DNA from 3 places in the Dokdonella sp. genome. Region 2 is predicted to be linked to each of the others. Evidence: predicted binding sites of a transcription regulator. Region 2 holds the regulator's gene; each other region holds the start of a gene.
What was found. Region 2 encodes HrcA, which represses chaperone genes, less so after heat shock. Its sites were predicted from a motif close to TTNGCACTCNNNNNNNNNGAGTGCNAA; they were not measured.
Positions count from the first base shown of each region.

Region 1 (10,274 bases), on a different contig from region 2:
CACCAGCGAAGCGCTCGCCCCGCAGGGGCAGGGTACCGAGCGATTGGAGGAAACCCTCATCGAGCGCTTCCCCGGCGCGCAGGTCGTGCGCGTCGACCGCGACAGCACGCGCAGCCGTGGACGCCGCGAGGCCGTGTTCGCCGAACTGGACGGCAACAGTCCACGCATCTTCGTCGGCACGCAGATGCTGGCGAAGGGGCATGACCTCGCCGCGCTGACCTTGGTGGTCGTGGTCGGCGTCGATGAAGGCTTGTATAGCCTCGACTTCCGCGCCGGTGAACGACTCGGCCAGCTCATCGTGCAGGTGGCCGGCCGCGCCGGCCGCGCCGCGCGCGCCGGCGAGGTGATCCTGCAGACGCATCACCCGGAACATCCGTTGCTGCGGGCCCTGCTCGACGGCGGCTATCCGGCCCTGTCCGCGCGCCTGCTCGCCGAACGTCGCGCCGCGATGCTGCCGCCGTTCGGCCATCTCGCCCTGCTGCGTGCGGAGGCACGCGAGGCGACCACGGCACAGGACTTCCTCTTCGCCGCCCGCGCCGAGGCGCGCGCCGCTGATGGCGTGCTCGTGCACGCACCGATGCCGGCGCCGATGCCGCGCCGCGCCGGCTACGAACGTAGCCACCTGCTAATCGAATCCGCCGAGCGCGCGCCGCTGCACGCCTTCCTTGGTGACTGGCTCGAGCGTGTGCGCGCCCTGCCGGACGCACGCCGCGTGCGCTGGTCGATCGATGTCGATCCGGTGGACTTGTATTGAGCCGCAGAGCGTGGTGAAAAAAGCATCACGGCTGAAGCCGTTTCCTACCGCGTGGCTCTCCGTAGGAAACGGCTTCAGCCGTGATGCCCTGGCTGTACAACGCCACAGAGAGATGGCAGCACGCCTGAAAGCGTTTCCTGCGGAAGCGTGGCGCACAAAAAGAAACGGCCCGAATCAACGGGCCGTCGGAGAGATGCTTCTGTTCAAACGTGCGGCCATGGACGCCGCTTCTGGGTTCCCACGAAGGCGCGCAACGGAATCCCTGCGCGACCCCGGTCGAATCAGCAATCAAGGATGATTGCAAAAGCCAAGCCTACGCCACGAACAGCGCGCGCATCTTCTTCATGGCATTCGCCTCGACCTGGCGGATGCGTTCGGCCGAGACGCCGTATTCGTCGGCGAGTTCCTGCAGGGTTGCCTTCTCGCCGTCCTTCAGCCAGCGGCGCTGGATGATGTCGCGCGAGCGTGCATCGAGCTTGGCGAGGCCGCGTTGCAGGGTGTCGAACGAGGACTCCTCTTCCGAATCGTTCTCGATGGTCAGATACGGGTCGGTATTCTGGTGGTCTTCGAGATACATCACCGGCGAGGGACGCGCATCCTCGTCGTCGTCGACCGGGGCGTCGAAGCCGATGTCACGCCCGCTCAGGCGCGATTCCATCTCCAGCACCGTCGCTGCCGGCACGCCGAGTTCGCGCGCGACCGTGTTGACCTCGTCGGCATTCATCCAGCCGAGGCGCTTCTTCGACTTGCGCAGGTTGAAGAACAGCTTGCGCTGCGCCTTGGTCGTCGCGACCTTGACGATGCGCCAATTGCGCAGGATGAACTCGTGCATCTCGGCACGAATCCAATGCACGGCGAACGAAACCAGGCGCACGCCCTGGTCGGGGTCGAAGCGCTTGACCGCCTTCATCAGGCCGATGTTGCCTTCCTGGATGAGGTCGCCGATCTGCAGGCCGTAGCCGGAGTAGCCGCGCGCGACGTGGACGACGAAGCGCAGGTGCGACATGACCATGCGACGCGCCGACTCGAGGTTGCCCTCGGTCTGGTACTCACGGGCCAACGCCTGCTCGTCCTCGATGGTCAGCATCGGGATGCGGTGCACGGCCGAGATGTAGGCATCGAGGCTGCCGAGCGCGCTCGGGACCGGCAGGGTGTCGACCATGGGGGCCTGAGTCTGAGTCATCGATCGAAGTCCTCCGTTGTTGGGAGCCATGCTAGCACTCCGGTATTGAGAGTGCTAAAGCCCCGGGAGTTCCCGACGCGTTGCGGCGTGGGGAGAAACTGAACCTGCGAGTATGGTAAGCCCTGCGCCGTCAACGCGCAGTAAGCAGATTGGCTCGATTTCGTGAACAATGGGGCCGAAACAGGCCTCATTGCGCGTCGGTTGGCAGCTCGCTGCGTGGTGGCAGGCGCCAGTCGATCGAGGCCATGCCGGCCTCGGCCAACCAGGCGTTGGTGGCCGAGAAGTGGCCGCAGCCGAGGAAGCCGCGGTGGGCGGACAGTGGCGAAGGGTGCGGAGCCTTGAGCACGCGGTGGCGGCGTGTGTCGATCAACTTGCCCTTGGCCTGGGCATAGCTGCCCCAGAGCAGGAACACGAGCTTCTCGCGCTCGCGGTTGAGCGCATCGATGCAGGCATCGGTGAAGCCTTCCCAACCCTTGCCCTGGTGGGAGCCGGCCTGGCCCTGTTCAACGGTCAGCACCGCGTTGAGCAGGAGCACGCCCTGGCGTGCCCACGGCACCAGCCAGCCATGGTCGGGGCGCGGCAGGCCGAGGTCGCGCTCGATCTCGCGGAAGATGTTCTCGAGCGAGGGCGGCACGGCGACGCCGGGCAGCACCGAGAAGCACAGACCGTGCGCCTGGCCGGGCCCATGGTATGGATCCTGGCCGAGAATGACGACCTTGACCGCATCGAACGGTGTGGTGTCGAGTGCGGCGAAGATGCGCGAGCCACGCGGGTAGATCACCCTGCCTTGCTGCTTGCGTTCGCGCAGAAAGCCCGACAGTGCGCGCATCTCGGGACGTTCGAGATAACTGCCTACGCGCTGCTTCCACGAAGTCTCGAGCTTCAGCTCGCGGCCTTCGCTCATGCCGGTGTGCCCAGGCGCGCCCGCAGGTGGCGGCTGACGCGCAATTGGAACAGCAGCTTGGTCAGCAGCAGGCGCTCGTCGATCGGCTTTTCGACGAGGTCGTTGGCGCCGGCGCGCAGCAACGCGGCCTGTTTCTGCGGATTGTCGTCACCGGTCATCACGATCACCGGCAATTGGCCCTTGCCGTAGCCGAGGCGACGGCGGATACGATCGAGCAGGTCGGCGCCGGTCAGTTCACCCTTGAGGTTGACGTCGGTGAGGACGAGGTCGGCACCGATGCGGTCCATCGCCTGGGCGGTCTCGAGCATGTCGATCGCCTCCTCGACGGTGACCACATGCAACACGGTGAGGCCGTGCTTTTCGAGCATGCGCCGCGTAGCCAGGGCGACCACACGGCTGTCCTCGACATAGAGCACCTCGCCGGGCGTCGCCTCGGTCGGGCGTACATAGCCGCGGATGAACTCGGCCAGTGCCTGGAAACCGAGCGACTTGTCGAAATAGTCGGTGATGATGTCGCTCAGCGAGCGTTCGAGCAGGCGCTCCTGCACGTCGCCGGAAACGACCACGATCGGCATGTAGGCCTGCGGCGCGCTTTCACGGATGCGCCGCGCCAGTTCGATGCCGTCCATGTCGGACAGGCGCAACGCGGTGGTGACGAAGTCGATCGCGCCCTCGCCGAGATGGCCGAGCGCCTCGACGCCGGTCTCGCACTGCAGCACGGTGACGCCAGGCAGGCTGGCGACGAGGGTTTGTTCGATCACCCGGCGCACCAGCTTCGAGCCATCGACGACGAGTACGCGTGGGTGGTCGGACGAGAGGTGGCGGCCGAGCGAGACATTCATGCGCGGCTTTCCCCGATACGACCGGCGCGCAAGTGCCCGCTACTGACCAGCCAGGCGCCCAGCCAACCGAGCACGGCGCCGCCGCCGAGCACGGCCAGCGCCTCGCGCGCGCCGAAGCCGGCAAGGCGGAAACGGTTGCGATAGCTCTCGAGCAGGTCCGCGGCAGGTGCGGCCACCGCCCATTCGACCAGGCCGACCGCGAGCAGGGCGAGCGCACCGCCGAGCAAGCCGTAGGCGACGCCCGTATAGAGGAATGGGCGGCGCACGAACGCATTGCTGGCCCCGATCAATTGCAGCACGGCGATTTCCTCGGATTTCCCCTGGATGTCCATGCGTACCGTGTTGCCGATGATGAGCAGGGTGGCGACGGCGAGCAGGGCCATCAGGGCGAGCATCGCCCGTTCGCCGAATCCGAGCAAGGCCGACAGGCGCTTCCGCCAGGCCGCGTCGTATTGGACCATGCCGGCGCGGGCGTCGTTGCGCAGCGTGTCGAGTAGGGAGGCGTGGTCGGGGTCGTCGCTTGCCGAGCGCGGCGTGACCACCAGCACGCTCGGCAAGGGGTTGTGCTGGAGCACGTCAAGCGCTTCGTTGAAGCCGGAAAGCTGGCGGAACTCGGCCAGCCCCTCGTCGGGGGTGCGCACGACGATCCTTTCCACATCGTGACGTTGGCCGAGTTCGGCGGCAAACGCGGCAGCACGCGCCGCATCGACGTCGATCTTCAGGAACACGGTGACGTCGCGTGCATCGCGCAGGCCACCCGAGAGCTGGCGCGCATTGTCGAGGATGACGTGGAACAGCAGGGGCAGGGCCAACGCAATGCCGATCACGAGGATCGTGACCAGACTGGCCCAGGGGCGGGTGGCGAAGCGCTGCAGGCAGCCGCCGAAGGCATCCTGGTGCGCCTGGCGCCAGCCTTCGAAGCGCGTGCCGAGGGGGCGGCGTGCACGCCGCACACTGACGTTCGCCGCCGGTGCGGGGCGCAGGCGGTTGCCGCCGATGCGTTCGGACTTCGCCATCACGTGACCTGCGGCCGGAAATCATCGATCAGGCGGCCGTGGTCGAGCACGAGCACACGCTTGCCCATGTGGCGGATCAGGTGCAGGTCGTGGCTGGCGACGATGACGGTCGTGCCGACCTGCTGGAACTCGGCGAACAGGCGCATGACCTCGACCGAAAGCTGTGGGTCGAGGTTGCCGGTCGGCTCGTCGGCGATGATCAGTGGCGGCTTGCCGACGATCGCACGGGCGATGCCGACGCGCTGTTGTTCGCCGGTCGACAGAGTGACCGGCAACGAGCGTTCGCGGTCGAGCAGGCCGACCTTGTCGAGCGCCGCGCGCACGCGCTTGGCGGTTTCCTCGCGTCCTGCCCCGGCAATGCGCAGCGGCATGGCGACGTTGTGGAACACGTCGCGGTCCATCAGCAGGCGGTGGTTCTGGAACACCATGCCGATGTCGCGACGCACATGCGGCACCGAACGTGCGCGCACGCGCGCCAGCGGCAGGCCGTTGACCGTGATCTCGCCGCGCGACGGTCGCTCGATCAGCGACAGCAGCTTGAGCAGCGTGCTCTTGCCCGCGCCGGAATGCCCGGTAACGAACACCATCTCGCCAGCCGCGATGTCGAAACTGAGTCCGCTCAGCGCCTCATGGCCCTCGGCATAGCGCTTGCTGACCTGGTCGAAGTGGATCATCGGGGCGACGGGGAATGGGGACGGGGATGGACGAGGGGAAGATCGGATTGTAGTGAGGGGTCGGAACGATGTGCGGTTCTTTCGCCGGCCTCCATTCCCCACCGCCGATTCATCGTTCGCGGCTACTTCACCATCTGGTTCAAGTTGAAGATTGGCAACAGGATGGCGAGGACGATGAACAGCACGATCGCACCGACGACCAAGATAACGAACGGGCCGAGCGTGGCAGCGAGCACGCCGAGCCAGCGGTCGAGGTCACGCTGCTGCTGGGCGGCGGCCTCGTCGAGCATGCGCGGCAGTTCGCCGGAGCGTTCGCCGCTGGCGATCAGGCGCAGGGCGACCGGTGGAAACTGGCCGCTTTCGCCGAGTGCGCGGGCGAAACCGCTGCCTTCGCGCACCTTGTGCGCGGCGCGGCGCAGCGATTCGCGCATCGGCAGATTCGGCACGACCTGGGCGGCGATGGCCAGTGCGTCGAGCAAGGGCACGGCGGCGCCGGCGAGCAAGGACAGCGTGCGCGCCGCGCGTGCGGTGTTGGCTGCACGCACGAGCCGGCCGACCAGCGGCAGGCGCAACAGCCAGGCATGCCAGCGCACGCGTACCTCCTCGCGGCGCAGGGCGATGCGTGCGGCGATGATCGCTGCTCCGAGGACCAGTACCGCCAGCCAGCCCCAGTCGCGCAGCAAGGCCGAAGTTGCGATCAGCGCGCGCGTCGCCCAAGGCAGGCTCTGACCCATGTTCTGGAACACGCCAACGATCTGCGGCACGACCCAGGCCAGCAGGCCGGCGACAACAGCCAAGGCGACGATCGTCAGCAGCATCGGATAGGTCAGCGCGGCGAGCAGCTTCTGGCGCAGGGCATCACGTTCCTCGGCGTAACCGGCCAGCTTGGCCAGCACCGTGTCGAGATGACCGGACTGCTCGCCGGCGGCGACGGTGGCGCGATAGATCTCGGGAAAGCTGCCAGGGAAATCCGCCATGGCCTGGGCGAGGCCGGCACCTTCCATCACGCGCGCGCGCAGGGAGACGGTCAATGTGCGCTGGCGTTCGTTGTCGTTCTGCTCGGCCAGCGCGGCGAGCGCTTCGTCGATCGGCAGCCCCGCGCCGACCAGGGTGGCGAGCTGGCGGGTAAGCAGAGCGAGTTCGGCACCGGACAGGCCGCGCCGGCGCATGCGCAAGGGCGATGCCTCGCTGCCACTCACTTCTTCGACCATGAGCGGGTTGAGTCCGCGCTCGCGCAGCAGACCCCGTACCGCGCGCGCGGTATCGCCCTGCAGAACGCCGCGTTGCGTCCTGCCCTCGCTATCGAGTGCCTGGAATGCGAAAGCCGGCACGTAGCCCCTCGTCGTTGTCGGAACGCCACATTGTCGCCGGATTGGGCCGGCGCGTCAGGTGTAGAGGATCACGCCGAGGGTGGCCAGCCAGCCGATGGTCGCGCCGAGCAGCCAGGGGTCGCGCACGGCGAGGCGGCTTGGATCGCCGCCGGCGGCATGACGGAACACGAGGATGAGATAGCGTGCAACACCGAGCGCGACCCATGGAGCCGAATAGACCAGGGCGCGATGGCCATGGCGGGCGGTCACGTCGGGCGAGAGGGTGTAGAACACATAGGCAACGAATACGGCGCCGGCAAGCACCGCGAGCACATGCTCGATCGTCGTCGCGTGGTAGGCGTCCGTGGCGTGCGCCGCGCCATTCTCGACGTGGACGAGATCGCCATGGCGCTTGCCGAGGGCGAGCATCAGGGCGAGCAGGAAGCCCATGACGAGGATCCATGGCGTCAGCGGCACGCCGGCCCCGAAACCACCGGCGATGATGCGCAGGGCGAAACCGCTGGCGACGAGGATGACGTCGAGCCAGGCGACGCGCTTGAGGCCGAGTGAATAGGCGAGGTTCAGTGCGAGATAGGCACCAATTGTCACGGCCACCGCCGGCGTTGCGATTGCGCCCAATGCGAGTGCAGCCACCGCGGCGAGTGCAGCGAACACGAACGCGGCCTGCAACGACAAGGCGCCACGGGCGAGCGGGCGGCGACACTTGTCGGGATGACGGCGGTCGCGTTCGACGTCGCGGGCGTCATTGAACGCGTAGACGGCCGAGGAAGCGAGGCAGAACGCCAGCGTGGCGAGCAGGGCACCGCGCACGGCCGGCGCCGACAGCAGGGCGTGGCCGAAAAACAGCGGCAGCAGGACGAAACCGTTCTTGAGCCACTGGCCGGGTCGCGCCAGCTCGACGAGGGCCGACGCAGTGGCACGCATGCTTCAGTTTCCGGCGATCAGCTGGGGATGCTCGGCGTCGAATCCAACACTCGAGATCGTGTCGGGCGCCGTGGGTTTCGGTGGTACGCGCGGGCTGGCTGATTCAGCCGCGGGCTCGACAGTGCGTGCAGCGATGCGTTCACGCTCGGCCTTGATGTCGAAGCTTGCGGTGGCGTCGCGGCCGGTTCGCGGATCGCCGGCATAGAGGCGCACACTGGCGGCCTCGCGGCCGTCACCCAGTCGCGGCAGTGGCAGTTCGAAGCGGGTCTGCGCGATCCGATAGCGGCCACCGGCAATGCGCGTGCCGTCTGCGTCGAACCAGTCGACATCGACCTCGCCGTCGAAGTGCGGGCCGGGCAGGGCGATGCCGAGCGTCGGGTTCCAGCGGTCCTCACGCAGCGCGATCCGCACGGTGTCCACTGGCCGCTTGAGCACGACTGCCGGATCGCCGAGCAGGTTGTACATCTCGATCAGCACGCGATCATCGATGGCGGCCTTGGCGCGTACGATGCCCTCGCCGATGGTCGCACCCGGGGCGAGCAATTCCTTGACCAGGGCCTTGCTGAACGCGGTCGATGGGGCGTTGCGCCACGATGCGGCGAAGACCGCCACCGCGCCCTTGTCGGCCTCGCGCAGGAAGCGCTCGCCGATGGAGTCCTCGGTCGGGTTGTCGAACGGCGCCGAGTAGCAGGTCATCGACAGGATCATCGGCAGGCGCGACGCGTTGCTCAGGCCGCTGACGTCATCGAGGGTGAACAGGTCGTGGTTCTTGCGGATGTCCGGCGGGCCGGTGCGCCAGATGTAGCGACCACCATGGCCGATGAAGTGCACGAGCAACTGGCCGTCGTTGAGGCCGTCCTTGATCGCGCTCTGGTGGGCGAGGTTGTCGGCCTCGTCCTTGCTCGCGTAGATCTTGTCGGCGACGAAGCCTTCCCTGCCGATCTCCTTGGCGATCTCGTCGGAACTGCTCTTGAAGTAATCCGACTCGTCGGTGATGAACATGACGTCGCGCTTCCAGCTGCCGGCCTGCGGCTTGGTCATGTAGCCGATCGTCTTGTCGACGATCGCCTTGACTTCATCCGGCTCGACGACCGGGAAGCGCCCCACGGCAACCACCGGATGGATGCGGTCGCCATCGACCGCGCCAAACGGATTGTCGCTGGCGGATTGTCCTTCCGGTGACGGGAACTGCCAGGTCGGGATGAGGTTGCGGCCCGCCATGCGCTTGCTCGAGGCTTCGTACTGGGTGCCAGGGATGCCGGCGAAATGGCCCGGGAATGCGAGCTCGGTCGGATTGTTGGCGAACTTCGCGTAGGCGAGGTCGTTGTAGCTGTCGTGGCGGATGTCGAAGCTGGCATCGCCGACCAGCAGCAGGAAGCGCGGCTTCGGTGCCGGCCAGTCGTGCCAGGCACGCTCGACGAGGTTGCGGATCGCCTGCGGATGGGTGATGCCGTGGTTGAAGGCGTCGTAGACGTCCTGCACGTCGATCACGGCGACCTTGAGGCCGCGTCGCTCGTGGAACTCGGCAAGCGGCCGGATCGACTCGATCAGGCTGGCGTGGCTGACGATCAGATAGTCATAGCCATGCGTCGGGTTCATCCACAAATGGCGTGTCGCTGCGCGCACCGTCACAGGCGCCGAGATCCGCCCGGCGGCCGCCGGGAACAGGGTCACATCGCGTGCCGCACCGGCGAAGCGCGTGCCTCCGCGCCCTGACGCAACACCACTGCGGCGGATTCCGTCGGAGCCGTACAGCGCCACGTCGGTGTTGCCTTGCAGTTCGATGGGGTGCGTGCGGTCACTGCTGCTGACGAACGGCAGCATTCTTTCATCGAGCGTGCCGCGGATCGGAAAGCGGAACTCGATCCAGTTGAACATGACCACGTCGACGATAGGGTTGCGCTCGTCCCACGAGGGCATGCGTTTGGGAATCCGCAGCTGCAGCTTGTTGCCTGATCCGCGCGCAATGCCTGCGCCGAGCGGGAACGTGAAACGTTCCTCGTCACGCCCGTCCCATTGGATCGTGCGGACAGGTTGCCCGTTGATGGATACCTCGACGACGTGGTCGGACACGGGTTCGTGCCCATGGGACCGCAGCGCGCGGGAGAGGCCGCGGAAGTTCATCGTGATCGACACGCCGCCGTATCCACCGAGGTCCGGGAGGTCGAATTCGAACTCGAACGGCGACGGATCGGCGTGGGTCAGCTTCGCCCATTGCCAGACGTCGGGTTCTTCACCCGGCTTCTGCTGGTTCTGGTCCAGGCGGATCATGAGGCTGTCGGATTCGTGATGGAGCACGCGCTCGAGCGCCGCCGGAGCGCCTTCGTGCGGCGCCACATCCTTGATGCGCGAGTGTTCGCCGTCCGCTACCGACAGCAGGTAGGTGTTGTTGATGCTGTAGTGGTTGTACCAGCTCTGCGGTCCATGCAGCTGCTCGCCGACCCATTCGATCCGTGCTCCCGGGCCGAAACGACCGCTACCGCCATCAACGACACGGATGGGAACCTGCTTTCCGGCCCGGCTCAGGTAGAGTGCGCGACTCTCGCAATCGGCCAACGACGGCTGCTGGGCGACGATGGCTTCGTGATCGACTGCATAGACGTCGTCGTGTTCGACCTCGATGAACACGGCTCCTTCGCAGGACCA
Region 1 covers NZ_JAHCAS010000001.1:600,545-610,818, reverse strand. Annotated here, with positions in the region: gene KF907_RS02630 (primosomal protein N') at 1-754, shown strand, start outside; gene rpoH (RNA polymerase sigma factor RpoH) at 1,068-1,937, opposite strand; gene ung (uracil-DNA glycosylase) at 2,125-2,841, opposite strand; gene KF907_RS02615 (response regulator) at 2,838-3,683, opposite strand; gene ftsX (permease-like cell division protein FtsX) at 3,680-4,699, opposite strand; gene ftsE (cell division ATP-binding protein FtsE) at 4,699-5,373, opposite strand; gene gspF (type II secretion system inner membrane protein GspF) at 5,496-6,704, opposite strand; gene KF907_RS02595 (UbiA prenyltransferase family protein) at 6,759-7,628, opposite strand; gene KF907_RS02590 (C25 family cysteine peptidase) at 7,632-10,256, opposite strand.
Region 1: rpoH (RNA polymerase sigma factor RpoH) is a predicted target of HrcA. The motif match lies at 1,969-1,995, and genes of this name have one in related genera.

Region 2 (10,274 bases):
CAGTCAGGGAGACTGGCCTTGGTCTCAGGACATGACGCCGTTGCGCTCACGGGTACCCGCGCGGGGCAGACATGCCGGATCGACGACAAGTGTTTCCAAGGAGTAGAACATGCTGATTTTGACCCGCCGCGTCGGAGAAACCCTGATGATCGGCGATGAGGTGACCGTGACTGTGCTCGGCGTGAAGGGGAATCAGGTGCGTATCGGCATCAACGCCCCGAAGGATGTCGCGGTGCATCGTGAAGAGATCTACCAGCGCATCAAGCGCGAACAGCATTCAGGCGGTGATGTATCGTCGACTGGTGAAAGCTGATCCTGCCGGCGCATGCGTTTCCCTGGCGTCGCGTGATCCCACCGGATGTCGTGGCACCGCTCTGAACAGGTCACACAGACTCCTCCGCCGGCATTCGTGCATTGCGTGAATCTCGGTGAGTGGCTTGCAGATGTCACCCCGTCATAGGGAATCAAGAGCTTGGGGCCGTCCTGTACGGGCGCAGTTCGGCGCTGCGTCGGCTCGACATACGGCCAGCCTGCCTTTGCCGTCGCGCCTTGATCTGCGCCCGCACAGGACGGTGACGCCGTTGCGTGATAACCAGAACACGCTCAAGACGGCAGGGTTCCCAATCCGGGCTTTTGCGCATTCAGTGCCGGTGAGGATCTGCCGGCGCCGGCGGCTGTTCATGGCGTTTCCGCCGGTGGGTTGGCGCAGGCTGGCGGGTGCGGTAAAGTCGCGGCCCCGTCACGCTTGAGTGCTGGCGGCCAGCACTGCAAAGCCCAGCCACAGAATTCCGGAGAGATGCCCGAGAGGCCGAAGGGGCTCCCCTGCTAAGGGAGTATAGGGTCAAAAACTCTATCGAGGGTTCGAATCCCTCTCTCTCCGCCAGATACGAAAATGAGCCCCGCAAGGGGCTTTTTTCGTATCTGGCAGGGATGAGGCATGGACGAACCCCCAAGGGATTGATCAGGGCATCCCGAGGGTTCGACCAGTTGATTCGGGCCTGTCCCGGCCCTGACCGTGCGGGCCATTGCCTGCGACGCTGTCCGTTCCGATTGACGGGACGGGGAGAGCAAGTGAACTCCAGCGACAACGTTCACCGGGTTGGACTTGCGGCGTCGAGCCCGATCGATGGCCCAGGACGGACGGCGGACTTCCTGAGTCACCACCGGTACGGAACCGGGTAGCGGTCACCCGTGCGGATGGAGCAACTCCATTCGGCTTGGCCGCGAGGCTCCGTACCTGAATCCCGATCGAATCCTTCGCGACGGAATTCGCCCGCTGCGCCGTTCAAGGGTTGCCACGCACACGTGCTGGCCTGGTTTGAACGAATGATCAGAGGAGAACGGAAGATGATGATCAAGACCTGCGCGGCGCTTGCGTTGACGGGGATGCTTTCCATGCCGGCGTACGCTGGTATCGACGGCCGGCAGGCTGTTCAGCAGCAGCGCATAGAGAACGGTCGGGCTGCCGGTCAGTTGACCCGGCTGGAAGCGGCGCGCCTTAGCCACCAGCAAGCCCGGATCGATCGGGCCGAAGCCCGAATGCGTGCCGACGGTGGTGGCTTGAACGCGATCGAACGTGCGCGCCTGCATGTGCGTCAGGATCGCGCCAGCGCGAACATCTTCCGTCAACGCAACGATCGTCAGTTCTGAAGTCACGCCTGCGCCGCGTGCGGCGAAGGGTGCATGTCCATGCCGGTGCAGGTCGATGCGAACACACCGACGGTCCATGTCAATGTCGAGCGGGTCATCTCGATCTGCGTCGACCGTCCCGCAGTGGCGGGCGATCGATGCGAACGTCGCCGGTACCCATGTGAATGACTACGATGGGCTGGGAGCAACTCGGGTGTTGCGGGAGGTGCCGAATGATCGGACGGATGGCGTTGCGGCATCCGTGTGCCGTCGGTTGCAGCCGAGCGCGGACACGGCATTGGAACAGGGTGGCAGCTTGAATCCGCACGACGCCATCGACCCGGACATCGATCTGGTCGCCCGCGTTGGGCGGGGCGAGGGACATGCGGCGCGGACCCTGGTGTCGCGCAAGCTGCCGCGCCTGCTGGCGTTGGCGCAACGCATGCTCGGTGATCGCAGCGAGGCCGAGGATGTGGCGCAGGAATGCATGCTTCGGGTCTGGCAGCGCGCATCGGCATGGCGGCCAGGCGTTGCCAGGTTCGATACCTGGCTGCATCAGGTGGCTCTGAACCTGTGCCACGATCGTTTGCGCATGCGCAGACGCACGCACCCGGATGCCGAGGTGCCGGACCGCATCGACCCGGACCCGCTGCCCGAGCAGCGCATCGCGGCTGACGAGCGCGGCAAGCGCGTCGAGGAGGCTCTGCATGCGCTGCCGGAGCGGCAGCGTGAGGCGATCGTGCTGCAGCACTTTCAGGGGCTTTCCAACCAGGAGGCTGCGGCGGCGATGGAAATCAGTGTCGAGGCGCTGGAAAGCCTGCTGTCCCGAGCACGGCGCAATCTGCGCCAGCAGCTGTTGGAGGAAGAACGTGAAACCTGAGCGATTTGCGCAATTGCTGGCGAGCTATGGAGGCAGGCTGGAACGATGGCCGGCAGCCGAGCGTGAGGCGGCAAAGCGATTCCTGGCTGGCGATGCCGAGGCGGCACGCCAGCAGAGTGTCGCGCTCGAGTTCGACGAACTGCTGGATGCCTATGTGCTGGCAGGGCCGGATGCGGATCTGATCCGCCGCGTCAACCTGGGATTTCGGCCACGCGCGTCGCATTCGCTGTTGCGCGAATGGTGGCTCGGGCTGGCCCTCGGCAGCGCGGCAGCGGCCGGGGCGGCGTGCGGTGTGCTGTTGCCGGTGGCGCTGCCGCAGGACGACTCCTCTGCGCTGAACTGGGCGGATGACCAGGCCACGGCATTTGGCGCGTACGAGTGGGAGGAATGGCAGCCATGATGAGTCGTCGTTTGCAGATCCTGCTGATCGTCTCTCTCGCACTCAATGTGTTCGTGCTCGGGGCATTGGTCAGCCGAGTGCTGGTGCACAAGCGTGCCGAGACCGTTGCGATGACCGGGTTCAACCCAGGTCGCGGTCATTTGCGTCAGGCCGTGATGCAATTGGAACCAGATCATCGGCGCACTCTCCGGCGCATGCTCGGCGAGGCCATGCGCGAGATGAAAGAACAAGGCGAAACTGCACGAGCGGCACGCATTGAGGCTGCGCGCTTGCTCGGTGCGGAGCGACTGGATCGCGCCGCCCTTGAAGCGGAACTGGAACGGGCGCGGGCGGCCGAGCAGGCGATTCGCGTACGGATCGAAGCCGGTGTCGTCGAATTTGCCGCATCCCTGCCGGCGGACCAGCGCATCGTGTTGGTCGATGCGCTGAAGCGCGCCAAGCCTCGCCAGCGCAAGCAACCATGAAAACCTTGATTGCCGTCAATCGATTTGGCTTGGGCGCGCGGGCGGGTGACGCGATTTCCATGGCGCCGCGGCGGTGGCTGCTCAACCAGCTTGAACGCTACGAACCCAGGCCATCGATGTGGAAATCATTGCCAGGCAGCGCAGAGCTCGCTGGCGAGTTGCGCGCGGCACGCCTGTCGATGCGCGACGAGAGTGACGACACGCGCAAGGACGCTCGTCGCAAGCAGCGCCGTGATGCGCGTGACACATACCGTCAGGCTGTCGATGCGCGCATCCATGCCGCAATCACCACTGACACGCCGTTCGTCGAACGGTTGGTGCACTTCTGGTCGAACCATTTTGCGATTTCGGTGGACAAGCTCGTGGTTGCGCCGCTGGCTGGCGCCTTCGAGTTCGAAGCCATCCGTCCGCATGTGCTCGGACGCTTCGAAGACATGCTGCTGGCGGTCGAAAGGCATCCGGCCATGCAGCTGTATCTCGACCAGGTGCAGTCGGTGGGACCGAACAGTCCGCTGGCAAGGCGCCGAAACGATCGCAACGGCGAACGCAAGGCCGGGCTCAACGAGAACCTGGCCCGTGAGATCCTGGAGCTGCACACGCTCGGTGTGCGCAGTGGATACAGCCAGGAAGATGTCACCGAGTTTGCGCGCGCATTGACCGGCTGGAGCTTTGGCGGTATCGGGCGTCGCGCCGAGGCGGAAGCGGCCGGGCAGTTCATGTTCCGCAACGCCCTGCACGAGCCAGGCGTGCGCACCATCCGTGGCCGTCGCTACGCCCAGGAAGGCGAAGCGCAGGCGCTGGCCGTGTTGCATGATCTCGCCATGGCCGAGGCGACGGCGCGGCACATCGCGACCAAGCTGGTCCGACATTTCGTGGCCGATGAACCGTCGCCAGTCCTGGTCAATCGTCTTGCACGCGTGTTCGACGAGACGCATGGCGACCTGCCCAGTGTGTATCGCGCCCTCGTTGACGCACCGGAGAGTGCCAATCCTGCGGCGCGCAAGTTCAAGACGCCTTGGGAATGGCTGATTTCGATTTTGCGTGGCATCGATGTGCGCGACGTGGGCGAGATGAGATCCGCAGCGGTGCTGCAGCAGCTCGGGCAGGCGGTCTGGCAACCCGGCTCGCCGGCCGGTTTTGATGACGTGGCAGCCAGTTGGGCCGGCCCCGATGCGCTGGTGCGACGCGTCGAAGTGGCTCAGCGGATCGCCGAACGTATCGGCGACCGCTTCGATCCGCGCACGCTCGGCGAGGCTTTGTTGCACGGCGGATTGGGTCAGTCGACGGCACGCGCGATCGCATCGGCGGAGAGTCGCAGCACGGGTCTCGCGCTGCTGCTGGTCGCGCCCGAGTTCCTGAGGAGATGAGCATGAGCATTTCCCGTCGCCGATTCCTGCATGGACTGGGTGCCGCGGCCGGCAGCCTGTGGCTGCTGCCCCGTCCAGCCATGGCCAGCGCCGGCAGTGAACGTCGCTTCGTGTTCGTCATCCAGCGTGGCGCAGCCGATGGCCTCAATACCGTCATCCCATACGCCGATCCGGGTTACGCGCGCCTGCGCGGCAGTCTGGCTATTGCGAGTGCCGATGCGATCAAGCTGGATGGCACGTTTGCCCTGCATCCTGCCTTGGGCGAACTCGGCAAGCGCTACGCCGCGGGCGAAGCCCTGTTCGTGCACGCGGTGGCTTCGCCATACCGCGAACGCTCGCATTTCGATGGCCAGAACGTGCTCGAATCCGGTGCCGATCAACCCTATGCGGTACGCGATGGCTGGCTCAATCGCTTGAGCGCATTGTTGCCAGCGGGAGACTCCGAACCCATCGCCGTGTCGCCGACCGTACCGCTGGCCCTGCGTGGCAACGCGCCGGTCAGTTCCTATGCCGATTCGGCCCTGCCGGAGGTGAGCGACGATCTCCTCATGCGCGTCGAACGCCTCTACGCCGACGATGCACAGTTGCACGAGTTGTGGGCGTCGGCCATGGCCGCTCGTGCGCTGGCCGGTGACGACGGGTCTGCGCGGCAGACACCGGCCAGACTCGGCAAGCTGGCGGCGACCTTTCTGTCGCAAGCCAACGGCCCGCGCATCGCCATGCTCGAAACCGGAGGTTGGGATACGCACAACGGACAGAATCCGCGCTTGGCGCTGCGCCTGCGTGGTCTCGACGAATTGCTGGCGGCGCTGCGTACCGGGCTGGGCACCGCATGGGGCGACACCGTGGTCGTGGTCGCCACCGAGTTCGGCCGCACGGTGGCGGTCAACGGCACCCAAGGTACCGATCACGGCACGGCTTCGGTGGCCATGCTCCTGGGTGGCGCGGTGAATGGCGGTCGCGTAGTCACCGACTGGCCTGGCCTCGACACCGCGTCGCTCCACGAAGGTCGCGACCTCAAACCGACCATCGAACTCGATGCCGTTCTTGCCAGCGCGGCGGCGCAGACCTTCGGCCTCGATCCGGGGCGCGTGGCGTCCGTGCTGTTCCCGGCATGCAAAGGCCTGCGTCCGCTGGACGGCCTGATCCGCGCAGCCTGACTCAGCGCTGGTTCTGGGCTTGGGCCAGCATCTGGCTGGCGTGAGCGCGTGTGGTGGCAGTGATCTCGATGCCGCCGAGCATGCGCGCGAGCTCATCCACGCGGGCGTTTTCGTCGAGCCTGTCGATGCGCGTGTGCGTTTGCGCAGTGTCGCTGGACTTGCTGACCTTCAGGTGGGCGTGACCCTGCGCGGCGACCTGGGCGAGATGGGTCACGCAGAGCACCTGGCGCTGGCTGCCGAGACGGCGCAGCTTCTGGCCGACGACCTCGGCGATGGCGCCGCCGATGCCGGAATCGACCTCGTCGAATACCATCGTGCCGACCTCATCAAGGCCGAGCGCGGCAACTTCGATGGCCAGGCTGATGCGCGAGAGCTCACCACCCGAGGCGATCTTGCGCAACGGGCGCGGTGGCTGGCCGGGGTTGGCGCTGACGAGGAACTCGCAGCGCTCGGCGCCGAGCGGGGTGGGTTCGTTGCCATCGGTGGCTTCGAGCACGACTTCAAAGCGCCCTTTGCCCATGCCAAGCTCGCCGAGCATCATGGCGACCGCAGCGCCGAGTCCGTCGGCGGCGCGGTGGCGCGCTGCAGTGAGCGCTTTTGAAGCGGTGGCCCACGCAGCGGCCTGGTTTTCGCGTTCGCGTTGCAGCTTGGCGAGGGCAGTCCCGGCACCACGCAGGATGTCGAGTTCCTCGCGCAGATGCGCGCCGTGGGCGGCGAGTTCGGCCATCGGCCGGCGGTGCTTGCGGGCGAGTTCGTGCAAACGGGCGAGGCGGTCGTCGATCTCGGCGAGGCGCTCGGGATCGAGGTCGAGGCCGTCGCGGTAGCGCGACAGCGCATCGGCCGCTTCCTCGAGCTGGATGCGTGCCTCGGCGAGCCGTTCGACGAGGTCGCCGAGGCGTGGGTCGAGTCCGGCGAGGCGCGTCGCTTCGTACTGGGCGCGGCCGAGCACGCGGGTCAGCGCGTATTCGCCGTCGCCGTCGAGGCTCTCGCCGATGCCGGCTGCACCCTGCACCAGCTGGCCGGCATTGGCGAGGCGGCGGTGTTCGTGTTCGAGGGCTTCGAGTTCGGATGGTGCGAGCGCGTGCGCTTCGAGTTCGGCGACCTGGTGTTCGAGCCACTCGATGCGCGCAGCGGCATCCTCGCCATGCGGCAGGGCGCCGATGCGTGCACCGACGTCCCGCCAGGCCCGCGCGGTTTCGGCGACAGCGGCGCGCTCGGCCTCGTGGCGGCCGAAGGCGTCGAGCAGGGCGAGTTGTTGGTGGCGGTCGAGCAGGGCCTGATGTTCGTGCTGGCCGTGGATCTCGACGAGGCCTGCGCCGAGGGTCTTGAGCTGGGCCAGGGTGACCGGACGGCCGTTGATCCACGCACGCGAACTGCCCTCGGCACGGATCACGCGGCGCACCTGGCAGGCACCGTCCTCGTCGAGTTCTTCCTCGCGCAGCCAGCGGGCGAGCTCGGGATGGCCATCGAGGTCGAACTCGGCGGACAGTTCGGCGCGTTCGCAGCCATGGCGGACCATCGCCGCGTCGGCGCGGCCACCGGCGAGCAGGAGCAGGGCGTCGACGAGCAGGGACTTGCCCGCGCCGGTCTCGCCGGTGACGACGGTCAGTCCCTGGTCGAAGCCGATCTCGGCCTCGTCGACAACGGCAAAATCCTTGACGTACAGCGAGCGGAGCATGCGCACACCCGTGGAGGCAGGTGCGCAGTGTCGTGGCCCCGACGCATGGCCGCAAGCCCGCCGGCGCGCGCGTCGGGTTAACTGGACGATCGTTGCTGGAATTGCCGCGGGACGATCCGGCTTGGGGGCATCGCTGCGCGGTTGCCTGCTCGCGGTGATGTGGTGACGGCGTGTATCCTGCGCCGTCATGTCATTCCACTCCGACCATCCGCTCGATCCACGCTCGCGCCACCTGCTGCGGACGCTGATCTCGCAGTACATCGCAGAGGGCCAGCCGGTCGGTTCGCGCACGCTGTCGAAGTCCTCGGGGCTCGATGTCAGCCCGGCGACGATCCGCAACATCCTCGCCGACCTCGAGGAGGCCGGTCTGGTCGCCGCGCCGCATACCTCGGCCGGCCGTGTGCCGACTGCACAGGGATATCGGGTGTTCGTCGACAGCCTGCTCGAGGTGCGCCCGCTCGGCGAGCCGCAGGTCGAGCAGCTGCGCCGCGAGCTGCCGACCGGGGCGGCGACCCCGACCCTGCTTGGCAGCGCCAGTGCGCTGCTGTCGGAAATGACGCGCTTCGTCGGCGTGGTCAGCGTGCCGCGGCACGACGAGTTCCCGTTCCGCCACATCGATTTCGTCGCCCTCGATGCCAACCGCGTGCTGGTCATCCTCGTCTTTACCGACGGTCAGGTGCAGAACCGTGTGATCGAGACTTTGCAGCCACACACATCGACCGAGCTCGAACAGACGGCGAACTATCTGAATACCCACTACGCGGGCATGCGCCTCGACGAGATCCGCGCACGCCTGCTGCGCGAAATGCGCGACGAAGGCGCGCGCCTCAATCGGTTGCTGGCAACCGCCGTGGAAGTGGCTCGCCAGGCGTTCGAGGCTCCGGCGGACAACGACATGCTGGTGTCAGGGCAAACCAACCTCATGGGCGTGCACGAGGCCGCTGACGTCGATCGCCTGCGCGAGCTGTTCGACGCATTCCAGCGCAAGCGTGACCTGCTGCAGCTGCTGGAGCGCTGCGCGCGTGCCGACGGTGTGCGCCTGTTCATCGGTGAGGAGGCCGGTTTCGCCGCGCTCGACGGCTACTCGCTGGTCACCGCGCCGTACGGCGTCGAGGGCCGCGTGCTCGGCGTGCTCGGCGTGATCGGGCCGACGCGCATGGCCTACGAGCGGGTGATCCCGGTCGTCTCGGCGACCGCCCAGCTTATTTCCGGTGCCTTGAACCGCTCCGGCGCGCCCCAATAGCGGGGGCGGGATCGCCGGCTGGCAGGGGTCGGCGGGCTTGCGAGGGGCAAACGTGGACCACCCGTCCGGGGGCCACTCAATTGGTTTGGAGGCGAAATGGAGAACACGAATCCGGTGCCGGATCCGGCCGACGCGCCCGCGGTGGACGAAACCGCGGCCGGCGGCAACGAGGCGCTCGGCCAGCTCATCAACGAGTACGAGGCCAAGCTCGGCGAGATGCGCGACATCCTTTTGCGCGAACGCGCCGAGCTCGAGAACCAGCGCAAGCGCCTGCAACGCGACCTTGAACAGGCGCGCAGGTTCGCCAACGAGCGTCTGCTCGGCGACTTGCTGCCGGTGCTCGACAACCTTGAGCGTGGCCTTGCTGCGGACAGGGGGGAGGCGGGTGGGCTGCGCAGCGGCGTCGAGCTGACCCTCAAGGAATTCCTGCGCATCGCCGCGAGCTTCGGCCTTGCCGTCGTCGACCCGGCCGGCGCGCCCTTCGACCCCGAGCGCCACCAGGCGATGACGATGGTCGATACCGATGCGCAGGCCCCCGGCACTGTCGTCACCGTGCTGCAGAAGGGTTACCTCCTCAACGAACGCCTGCTGCGTCCAGCGATGGTCAGCGTCGCCCAGGCGCCGGGTGGTTGAGGGCGGCAGGCGGATCGGTCCGCGCGCGTATGAGGTTGCTCGCGCAGGGCCCCGATCCATGGGCGCGGTGGCCGCGACAGACCTGACCAGGACATTTCTTCTTCTTGCAGGCGCTTGAAAGGTGAGGCGAAAACCCCACGTTTCGCGCCAGTGGTCGAGCAGACCAGACAACTTTCCGGGAGAGCAGAACAATGGGCAAGATCATCGGTATCGACCTCGGCACGACCAACTCGTGTGTCGCAGTCATGGAGAGTGGCGCTGCACGCGTCATCGAGAATTCGGAGGGTGACCGCACGACACCATCGGTCGTGGCATTCAAGGACGGCGAGGTGCTGGTTGGCGTGACCGCGCGCCGTGGCGCGGTGACCAATCCGAAGAACACCTTCTCCGCGGTCAAGCGCCTGATCGGTCGCAAATTCAGTGACGCCGAGGTCAAGAAGGATCTCGATCTGGTTGCCTACAAGATCGTCGCGCACGACAACGGCGACGCCTGGGTCGAGACCGCCGAAGGCCGCAAGATGGCGCCGCCGGAAGTGTCCGCACAAGTGCTGATGAAGATGAAGAAGACGGCCGAGGACTATCTCGGCGAGCCGGTGACCGAAGCCGTCATTACCGTACCGGCCTATTTCAATGACAGCCAGCGCCAGGCCACCAAGGACGCCGGCCGCATCGCAGGCCTGGAAGTCAAGCGCATCATCAACGAGCCGACCGCTGCCGCGCTGGCCTACGGGCTGGACAAGAAGGGTGGCGACCGCAAGGTGGCCGTCTATGACCTCGGCGGTGGCACCTTCGACATCTCGATCATCGAGATCGCCGAAGT
Region 2 covers NZ_JAHCAS010000003.1:81,794-92,067, reverse strand. Annotated here, with positions in the region: gene csrA (carbon storage regulator CsrA) at 110-313, shown strand; tRNA gene KF907_RS14270 (tRNA-Ser) at 791-883, shown strand; gene KF907_RS14265 (hypothetical protein) at 1,348-1,650, shown strand; gene KF907_RS14260 (RNA polymerase sigma factor) at 1,589-2,509, shown strand; gene KF907_RS14255 (hypothetical protein) at 2,523-2,909, shown strand; gene KF907_RS14250 (periplasmic heavy metal sensor) at 2,897-3,373, shown strand; gene KF907_RS14245 (DUF1800 domain-containing protein) at 3,370-4,740, shown strand; gene KF907_RS14240 (DUF1501 domain-containing protein) at 4,743-5,900, shown strand; gene recN (DNA repair protein RecN) at 5,902-7,578, opposite strand; gene hrcA (heat-inducible transcriptional repressor HrcA) at 7,766-8,821, shown strand; gene grpE (nucleotide exchange factor GrpE) at 8,918-9,454, shown strand; gene dnaK (molecular chaperone DnaK) at 9,646-10,274, shown strand, end outside.

Region 3 (10,274 bases), on a different contig from region 2:
CGGCCTGGCGCATGAGCGTGCCCAGGTCGTTGCCGTCCCTCGGGAAACGGGCCACGCCCATCGACGCCGTGACCGACAATTCGTGGTGGCCGAGCCGGACCGGTTGCGACAAGGTCGCCAGCAGTCGCTGGCCAAGTTCGTGCACGGCCGCGTCGGCGCCGTCGGCGGTGGTGAAGATCAGGAACTCGTCGCCACCCAGGCGCGCGACCAGATCATTGCCATGCATGGTCTGCTGCAGCCGCGTCGCCATCATGCACAGCAACTGGTCGCCCGTGGCGTGGCCGAGCGAATCGTTGATCTGCTTGAAGTTGTCGAGATCGATGAACATGAGCACCGCCGGTTGTCCGACCGGCAGCAACTGATCGAGGCGCTGCTGGAACGCGTCATTGACGAAGTGGCGGTTGGGCAGGCCGGTGAGCGAGTCGTGCATCGCGAGAAACTGCGCGCGCGCCTCGACCTGCTTGAGGTCGCTGATGTCGACTTCGCTGCACAGCCACGCCCGCTGGCCGGTCACCGCATCCTGGCAACGCCGCGCCGATACGCGGTGCCAGCGCGCACCATCGGCGGTGTTCACGCGTGACACCTGCAACACCGAACCATGCTGGCGCAGGTCAGCCAGCATCTGGTCGGTTTCGGCCGGATCGACGAAATGCTGCCACAGGCCGTGGAGGGGATTGGCCACGCTGCTGCGCGCGGCGGGATTGCGGTACAACGCACGCCCCGACTCGTCGAACAGCGTGATCATGACCGGCGTGTGCAACAGCGCCTCGGCACTGCGCAGCGTCTCCGGATCGGCGTGTTGCTCACCGATCGCCTCGCACAGCATCGCCATGCGCCCATCGCCCAGGCGCACGCCGCTGAACATCACCCGCACCGTGCGCGGCACGCCCTTCGGGTACAGGGTCCACAGCTCACTGAAACGCGCGTCGTGGCGCTCGAAGTCGAGTTGGTACTGGCGCAGGCGGCGCGCCACCGATTCGGACATGTCGCTGCCCATGTCACGTGCGCCGAGCTCGGCCAGGCTGTCGGCGCACCACACCTCCAGGGCTGCCGCATTGGCCCAGTGCACGCGCGACTTGTCGATGTCGAATACCCAGATCGGCGTCTGCAGGCGCGACAGCTGCTGAATCATTGCCTCATCAAGCCGCAACAGCGCGGTCGGCTGCTGCGGATCCGCCGCAGGCATGGTCGCGGGGCAAGGCACATCGGGCCTTGCCGATGGCTGATCCGCTTTTTGCTCATCGTGACGCTTCATCAGGAATCGCCCGTCAGTGCCTGCCTGTCAGTGGGCGTGGCTGCGGGATCGCAGCCGCGCCGCGCGACTTGCGTGTCCATTTATCACATGTTTCAGCCACCCGCACTGACCCGGGCGCAGTCCCGGGCGACCTGCTCGCTGCCTCGGTTCACGTCGCCGGCGCGAGGCCCGCTTGCGGTCGTTTTCGGTCAGGTGGCGCCTGCGCAGGCTGATGGACTTGGGCGTGACTTCCACGAGTTCGTCGTCTTCCATGTACTCGAGCGCCCGTTCCAGCGACATGCGCACCGGCGGGGTTAGCTGCACGTTGTCGTCCTTGAGCTGCTCGATCGGTTCGCTGGCGACGCCGTCGGTGTCCTTGATGATGACCTCCGGGCGCGACACGGCCAGTTCGCAGCCTTCGCGGCGCATGGTCTCGATCAGCACCGACAGATGCAGCTCGCCGCGGCCGGACACCTTGAACTTGTCAGGGTCTTCCGTTTCCTCGACCTTGAGCGCAAGGCGGGCATGGGCGACTGCAGAACTGTCTCCTGGGCGCCTCAGCGCGGGGCCGCGTCGCGGGTCTGGATGCGATAGGCGGCATGGCAGGCCACACAATAACCGCTCGCCTCGGCCAGATGTTTCATCGCCTCGCTGCTGCGGCGCTCACCGCGTGCTTCATCGGCCAATGCCGCAAAGCGGCCATGTGTCGGGCGAGACATGGCGAACCAGCCCTCCGGCATCGAGGGGCGGAAATCCAGGCCGCGCGGGCCACCCTTGGCACCGGCGTCACCCCACTTCGCCACCGCCTCCCAATCGCCTGCCGCCAACGCCGTCATCGCCGAGGACAGCAGTTCCATGCGCCAGCGCATTTCCTCACGCAGCGATTCGCGTTCGGCCAGACTCAGCATGATGACGGTGCGGGGGTCACTCTGCGTCGTCTCGTCCTTATGCCCTGACACTTCCGCCCAGATCACCCCGCGCAGGTCGCCTTCGGAAAAACCGGTGGCAGCATCGGCGGGATAGCGCGCCGCAACGGCCTGGCGGATCGGTTCCGCAATGTGGGTGCCGTGACAGGTCAGGCATGGCGCTTCCAGCGCGATGCCCCGGGCCAGGCGCAAGCTGCCGCCATCACGCTCGACATGCACCAAGTCACCGGGTGCCGTGCCGGCATCCGCCTTGTGCTGGAAGCTGTCCAGCACGGCGGCCTGCCAAGGCACAGGCGCATTGTTCGGGTTGCGCAGGCGTGCGGCTGTACGGCCCACGGCCACGCCGTGTTCGGCAGATACGGCAGCGGCGATCTTCGGCGCTTCCAGATGACAGAAGTCCACCGCCGCAATCGGGCCTTCGTCTTGCATCTTGGCCATCAGCGCCGCCTTGAGGCGCTTGCCCAGATCCCCCATCGCCGCTTGCGCGCGTGCCACGTCCGGCGGCGGACTGGGCGCTTCTTGCGCAGCAGCTGCGGTGACGGCTACCGACAATGCGAGAAAAACAACGGTGCGAATCATGCGTGGGCATCCTTTGAATCGGTGGCGTCGGAAACAGGCAAGGGCCAGCGTCGGCGCAGCATCACATACTGCAACGGAATGACGATGAGTGTCAGCACGGTGGAAACCAGTATGCCGAACACCAGCGAGATGACCAGACCATTGAAGATCGGATCGTCCAGAATGAACAGTGCGCCGCCCACCGCCGTCAAGGCAATGGGCCGGGCACGCACGGCACAGCCATCGATGGCGGCATCCACCTATCGCCTGCCGAGTGCAATCTGCTGATCGATTGGGGCGATGCGTTCGCCGGCTTCCATGAGGGATCCACGCCATCGCGCAAGGGCGGTCCACCCACGCTGTCATATTGGGCGAAACGCCAGGAGCTGCCGCGCAATGGGCGATCTTCGCGTCTGACATGGCTTGCGGACAGGGAGGCCCCGCCTCGGACGCCAGAAAGCACGAAGCCCGGCGCAAGGCCGGGCTTCGTGGTCAAGCGTGCTGGAGAGCAGGACTCAGAAGTCCATCCCGCCCATGCCACCCATGCCGCCACCGGCCGGGCCGTGGCTGTGGGCTTCTTCCTTCTTCGGCGCTTCGGCGACCATGGCTTCGGTCGTGATGACCAGGCCGGCGATCGACGCGGCGTTCTGCAGTGCGGTGCGCGTGACCTTGGTCGGATCGAGGATGCCGAGTTCGACCATGTCGCCGTAGTCGCCCGTGGCGGCGTTGTAGCCGAAGTTGCCCTTGCCCTCGGCAACCTTGTTGAGGATGACCGACGCCTCTTCACCGGCGTTCGTCACGATCTCGCGCAGCGGCGCTTCCATCGAGCGCTTGGCGATGGCGATGCCGTGGTTCTGGTCCTCGTTGTCGCCCTTGAGCTTGGCGAGGCCAGCCAAGGCGCGGATCAGCGCCACGCCACCGCCCGGCACCACGCCTTCCTCGACCGCCGCACGCGTGGCGTGCAGGGCGTCTTCGACGCGCGCCTTCTTTTCCTTCATCTCGACTTCCGTCGCCGCACCGACCTTGATCACGGCGACGCCGCCGGCCAGCTTGGCCACGCGCTCCTGCAGCTTCTCGCGGTCGTAGTCCGAGGAGGTTTCCTCGATCTGCGCCTTGATCTGCTTGATGCGCGACTGGATGTTGGCGGCCTCGCCGGCGCCGTCGATGATGGTCGTGTTCTCCTTCGAGATGACGACCTTCTTCGCGCGGCCGAGATCCTTCAGCGTGGCCTTCTCGAGCTGCAGGCCGACTTCCTCGGAGATGACCTGGCCACCGGTCAGGATCGCCATGTCTTCCAGCATCGCCTTGCGACGATCACCGAAGCCCGGCGCCTTGACGGCGGCGACCTTGACGATGCCGCGGATCGTGTTGACGACCAGCGTGGCGAGCGCCTCGCCCTCGACTTCCTCGGCGACGATCAAGAGCGGCTTGCCGGCCTTGGCCACGCCCTCGAGCACGGGCAGCAGCTCGCGCACGTTCGACACCTTCTTGTCGTGCAGGAGGATGTACGGGTCTTCCAGTTCGACCTGCTGGCTCTGCTGGTTGTTGATGAAGTAGGGCGACAGATAACCGCGGTCGAACTGCATGCCCTCGACGACGTCGAGCTGGTTGTCCAGGCCCGAGCCTTCCTCGACGGTGATGACGCCTTCCTTGCCGACCTTGTCCATCGCCTCGGCGATGAGCTTGCCGATGAGGTCGTCGCCGTTCGCCGAGATCGTGCCGACCTGGGCGATCGACTTCGAGTCGGCCGACGGCTTCGACAGCTTCTTCAGCTCCTCGACGGCGGCGACGACGGCCTTGTCGATGCCGCGCTTGAGGTCCATCGGATTCATGCCGGCGGCGACGGCCTTGAGGCCCTCGCGGATCAACGCCTGGGCGAGCACGGTCGCGGTGGTGGTGCCGTCACCGGCGACGTCGGAGGTCTTGGACGCGACTTCCTTGACCATCTGCGCGCCCATGTTCTCGAAGGCATCGGCGAGTTCGATCTCCTTGGCGACGGACACGCCGTCCTTGGTGATCGTCGGCGCGCCGAAGCTCTTCTGCAGCACGACGTTGCGGCCCTTCGGGCCGAGCGTGGCCTTGACGGCGTTGGCGAGGGTGTTGACGCCGCGCAGGATGCGCGAACGGGCGTCTTCGGAGAAACGGATTTCTTTGGCAGCCATTGTGTGGAGCTCCAGGATTCGGGATTGGGGATTTGGGATGCGAAACAGCAGGAACGGGGCGGGATGGGAAGGCGCGGAATCCGGAGCGAGTACCGCTCTTACGAATCCCGAGTCCCCAATCCCTAATCCCGACTCTTACTTCTCAACCACCGCGATCAGGTCTTCCTCGCGCATGACCAGCAGTTCCTGGCCGTCGACCTTGACCTCGGTGCCGCTGTACTTGCCGAACAGGACGATCTCGCCGACCTTGACGCCGACCGGACGGACCTTGCCGTCCTCGAGGATCTTGCCGCTGCCGACGGCGAGGACTTCGCCCTTGATCGGCTTCTCGGCGGCGGCGTCAGGGATGACGATGCCTCCAGCCGACTTGGTCTCGGCCTCGAGGCGCTTGATGATCACGCGGTCATGCAGGGGGCGAAGTGCCATGGGTTCTTCCTTCAACAGGTTGATTGCATTGGGTTTGTTGCCGGGCTGCTAGCACTCGGCGCACGTGAGTGCCAATTCTAGCGGCGAGGTTTCCCACAGGGAAGCCCGCGCCGGCTGGCTCGCCAGATGGCGGCGGCACCCGGGCTTTCAAGGCCGCTGCCATGTCCTTGTCGTGGCGCAACCGCTAAAGTCGCCGGCCTGCCACCAGGACAACCGAAGGCCATGACCCTGCCAACCCGCCGTTTCCTTGTTTCGCTGACCCTCGTGCTCGCCGTCGCCGCCACCTCGCCTGCCTTCGCCCAGGACGGCAGCGTCCCGCTGGTCGGTGGCCCCCCGGCCGTGCAGACCTTCGATTCGCTGGCCAATACCGGCACGGCTTCCACCATGCCGACCGGCTGGGCGTTCGTCGAAGCCGGCAACAGCGCCAACGGCACCTATGCGGCTGACAGCGGCGCGACCAACTCGGGCAACACCTACAGCTACGGGACCGGCAGTTCGGGCGAGCGTGCACTCGGCGGGCTGCGCTCGGGCAACCTGATCCCGACGTTCGGCGCGCGCCTGCGCAACGACAGCGGCCAGACCGTCACCACGATCGACGTCAGCTATACCGGCGAGCAATGGCGACTCGGCGCGGCCGGACGCAGCGACCGCCTGCAGTTCGAGTGGAGCGTCGATGCCACGTCGGTGAACGACGGGGCGGCCAGCTGGAACACGATCGCGGGCGGCACTCTCGATTTCACCAGCCCGACCACCACCGGCACGTCGGGTGCGCTCGACGGCAACGCCAGCGCAAACCGCGCGCTGCGCAGCGCGGCGATCAGCGGCCTCACGCTTGCACCCAACGCGACGATGTACGTGCGCTGGGTCGACATCGACGTCGCCGGCGCCGACGACGGCCTCGCCATCGACGACGTGAGCTTCGGCATTTCCGGCGAGCCGCCTGAGGACGTGCCGCCCAGCGTGAGCTCGACGACACCGGCCCACGGCGCCACGAACGTGGCGCACAACACGACGCTCAGCGTCAACTTCAGCGAACCGGTCAGCTTCGCCACCGGCGCCACCACCCTGGAATGCACGACTTCCGGTGTCCACGCCGTGACCGTCCCGGCGGGATCGACGAGCTATGCGCTGTCGCACACGCCGGCCTTTGCCGCCAGCGAAACCTGCACCTGGACGATCCTCGCCAGCGGCGTCACCGATCTCGATGGCGATCCTGACAACATGGTCGCCGACCATGTCGTCACCTTCACCACCGCAGCTTCGGCGGGCGGGCCGGGCCCGAACCTGACCTGGACCTTGCCCAAGCCAGGTGCGACGGCCGTTCCGCGCGCGAGCGACCTGCGCGTGATCTTCGACACCGCGGTCACGACCGCGCCGAACGCGTTCTCGCTGACCTGCAACGGCACGCCGATCGCGCTCGCCTCGGCCGGCAGCGGCACGACGCGCACGCTGACTCCGGCCAGCGTGATGCCGGTCGGCGCGAGCTGCGCCTTCGCCATCGACGCCGCCGGCGTGACCAACGGCTCGGGCGTGCCGATGGACGCGCCGGTGACGATCGCCTTCACGGTCGCCCCGGCCTACGACTCGGCCGTGTACTACGCGCCGATCAATACGACCGCCCCGGGCCAGTTGCGCTGCACCCTGCATCAGCTCATCCGCGGCCACGTGATGTATCCGTACAGCGGTGCGACGACCAACACCTGGACGATCCTCGAAACCGTGCAGGCGCAGCCCGGCAATCCGTCCAAGGTCATCGACGTCTACCGCAACCGCGCCTACAACACGATCAGCGACCGCGCCGGCACCGGCTCGGGCCTCACCTACAACCGCGAGCACACCTGGCCGAACTCGCTCGGCTTCCCGAGCCAGACCGGCAACCTCGGCTTGCCGAATGCGCCGTACACCGACACGCATATGCTGTGGCTGTCCGACACGCAGTGGAACTCCGACCGCGGCAACAAGCCGTTCGCGTTCTGCTCGACCGGCTGTGGCGAGCGCATCACCGAAGCCAACGGCGGCGTCGGCGGTGGCAGCGGCGTCTATCCGGGCAACTCGAACTGGGTGCGCTCGCCGAACGGCAGCGATGGCTCGTTCGAGGTATGGAACCACCGCAAGGGCGAGATGGCGCGCGCGATCTTCTACATGGCGATCCGCTATGAAGGCGGCACCGATCCGTTGAGCGGACAGACCGAACCGCAACTCGAACTGACCGATGATCGCGGCCAGATCGGCAGCGGCAGCACCTCGTACATGGGCTTGCTGACCGACCTGCTGGCGTGGCACGCCGGCGATCCGCCCGACGACGAGGAACGCGCGCGCAACGACGCGGTGCAGGGCTTCCAGGGCAATCGCAACCCGTTCGTCGACCATCCGGAATGGGCGACGCGCGCGCTGTTCGAATCGACCAACCCTGCCGTCTGCGAACCGGCGAACAACGACCTGATCTTTGCGGATGGCTTCGAGGTTTCGGTGCCGTGAGGTCTGGATCTGCCGACGCCCTCCTTCTCCCCGCGAGCAGTGGGAAGGGACGGCGAAGGCGGTCATTTCCCCGGCCGCAACCCTGGGAACCTTCCAAGTCCGGGATCCTGGCGCAAGCCGGGATCCCTTCAAGGGACGCCCTGATCCACTTGCGACACGGCGTCGGAAAGGTTCTTGCTGCGTCACTTCTGCAGCGGCCCGCACGTCCGATCACCCACGGGGATCCCGGCTTGCGCCGGGATGACGATCAACAGTGGCGCAATTCGAGGTTCCCGTGAGCGGCGCACTGATCGTCTTCACCACCCTCCCCGACGCGGCCACCGCCGCGTCGGTGGCGCGCGTGCTGGTCGAGGAGCACCTCGCCGCCTGCGTCAGCCGCGTGCCGGCGGTTGCTTCGACCTATGTCTGGGACGGCGCCGTGCACGAAGAAACCGAGCTGCTGCTGCTCATCAAGACCACACGCGAGCGCTTCGAGGCGCTGCGCGAGCGGCTGCTGGCCGTGCATCCGTATGAACTGCCGGAGATAATCGCGGTCGAAGCCGCCGCCGGGCACGCGCCCTACCTCGCCTGGATCGCGGATTCCACGCGCGCCGACCGGTTGCCCTGAAACGTTCCAAGCGGAGCCCTCCGTGCTGCGAATCCTCCTCGCCGGCCTCGTCGCCCTCACCGTTCCGACCTGCGTCCTCGCCCAGGAACAGGACGGCCTGCTTCCGGTCGAACAGGCCTTCGCGCTGCGCGCCGAAATCCGCGAACCCGGCCGTATCGACCTGCACTGGGATATCGCCAAGGACTACTACCTCTACAAATCGCGCATCTCGGCGAAGACGGCCCAGGCCGGCACCACGCTCGGCAAGCCCGAGCTGCCCAAGGGCATCGAGCGCCATGACGAGTTCTTCGGCGACGTCGAGATCTACCACGATGCGGTCGATGCGCACATCGACTACACGGCCGACCCGGCAACCACGACCATCGAGCTGAGCGTCACCGTGCAGGGCTGCCACGAGGTCGATCCCAAGATCTGCTATCCGCCGCATCCGACCCGGCTTGCGCTCGTCGTGCCGGCCATGGCTGCGGCCACTCCATCGCTGTTCGGCAGCGCGCCGGCCGGGGGCGTACTCGGCCTCGCCGCGCAACCCTTGAACGACGACGAGCCGCTGCCGGCCGAACAGGCATTCGTGTTCGAGGCGATCGCGATGAGCCCGACCGAAGTGCTCGCGCGCTGGACGATGCCGAACGGCTACTACCTCTATCGCGACCGCAGCCGCGTCGACGCCGTCGATGCGGCCGGCGTCGAACTCGGCCAGCCGACATGGCCGCAAGGCATCGACCACGAGGACGAGCATTTCGGCACGGTCGTCGTCTACTACGGCCAGGTCGAACTGCCGATCGCATTGAAACGCGCCGACGGCGCGGCCGGCACGTTCACCCTGCGCGGCGAGTTCCAGGGCTGCAAGGAAAACGGCATCTGCTATCCGGTCATGCAGCGCGACGTGGTCGTCGACCTGCCGGCCGCCAGCAAGGAACAACTCGCCGCCGCCGCCGCTTCGTTCAAGCCGGCAACGCCTGCCGCCGCGATGGTCGCCGATGCCTCGGCCGACAATGCGCTGCGCTCCACCGCCCCGCCGGCGATTACCGACGGCGGCGTGCTCGGCGCGCTCCTGCTCGCCGTGCTCGGCGGCCTGATCCTCAACCTGATGCCCTGCGTGCTGCCGGTGCTCTCGCTGAAGGTGCTCGGGTTGGCCGCCAGCGGCGAAAGCCTGGCCAAGGCGCGCGGGCATGCGCTTTGGTACACCGCCGGCGTGCTCGCCGGCTTCGCCATCGTCGGCCTCGGCGTGGTCGCCCTTCGGGCGGCCGGCCAGGCGCTCGGCTGGGGCTTCCAGTTGCAGCAGCCGGGCTTCGTCGCCGTGCTCGTCTACGTGCTGTTCGCGGTGGGCCTCAGTCTTTCCGGCGTGTTCACCATCGGCGCCGGCCTCGGCGGCGTCGGCCAGTCGCTGGCGGGCAAGTCCGGCCCGGCCGGCGACTTCTTCACCGGCCTGCTCGCCTGTGTCGTCGCCAGCCCATGTACGGCGCCGTTCATGGGCCCGGCGCTGGCCTTCGCATTCGCCGCTGCGCCGGTCGTCGCCCTGCTGATCTTCCTCGCGCTCGGGCTCGGCCTCGCCCTGCCGTTCCTCGTCATCGGTTTCGTGCCGGCGCTGGCCTCGCGCCTGCCCAGGCCCGGTGCGTGGATGGAGACGTTCAAACAGGTGCTCGCGTTTCCGATGTACCTCACCGCGGCATGGTTGCTGTGGGTGCTTGGCCACCAGCGCGGCGTCGATGCGATCGGCTGGATACTGGCCGGTGCGATCGTGCTCGCGCTTGCGTTGTGGTGGCATGAGCGCAGCCGCTGGAACGGACGCACGCTCGGTCGCGTACTCGCCGGCATCGTCTTTCTCGTCGCGCTGTGGCCATTGTGGAAAGTCACCCAACTGGAGCCGCCGGCGAAGGCGGCCG
Region 3 covers NZ_JAHCAS010000001.1:530,513-540,786, forward strand. Annotated here, with positions in the region: gene KF907_RS02265 (putative bifunctional diguanylate cyclase/phosphodiesterase) at 1-1,132, opposite strand, end outside; partial or broken gene KF907_RS02270 (hypothetical protein) at 1,283-1,753, opposite strand; gene KF907_RS02275 (Tll0287-like domain-containing protein) at 1,792-2,739, opposite strand; gene KF907_RS02280 (hypothetical protein) at 2,736-2,978, opposite strand; gene groL (chaperonin GroEL) at 3,234-4,880, opposite strand; gene groES (co-chaperone GroES) at 5,016-5,306, opposite strand; gene KF907_RS02295 (endonuclease) at 5,529-7,784, shown strand; gene cutA (divalent-cation tolerance protein CutA) at 8,059-8,391, shown strand; gene KF907_RS02305 (protein-disulfide reductase DsbD family protein) at 8,414-10,274, shown strand, end outside.
Region 3: groES (co-chaperone GroES) is a predicted target of HrcA. The motif match lies at 5,355-5,381, and genes of this name have one in related genera.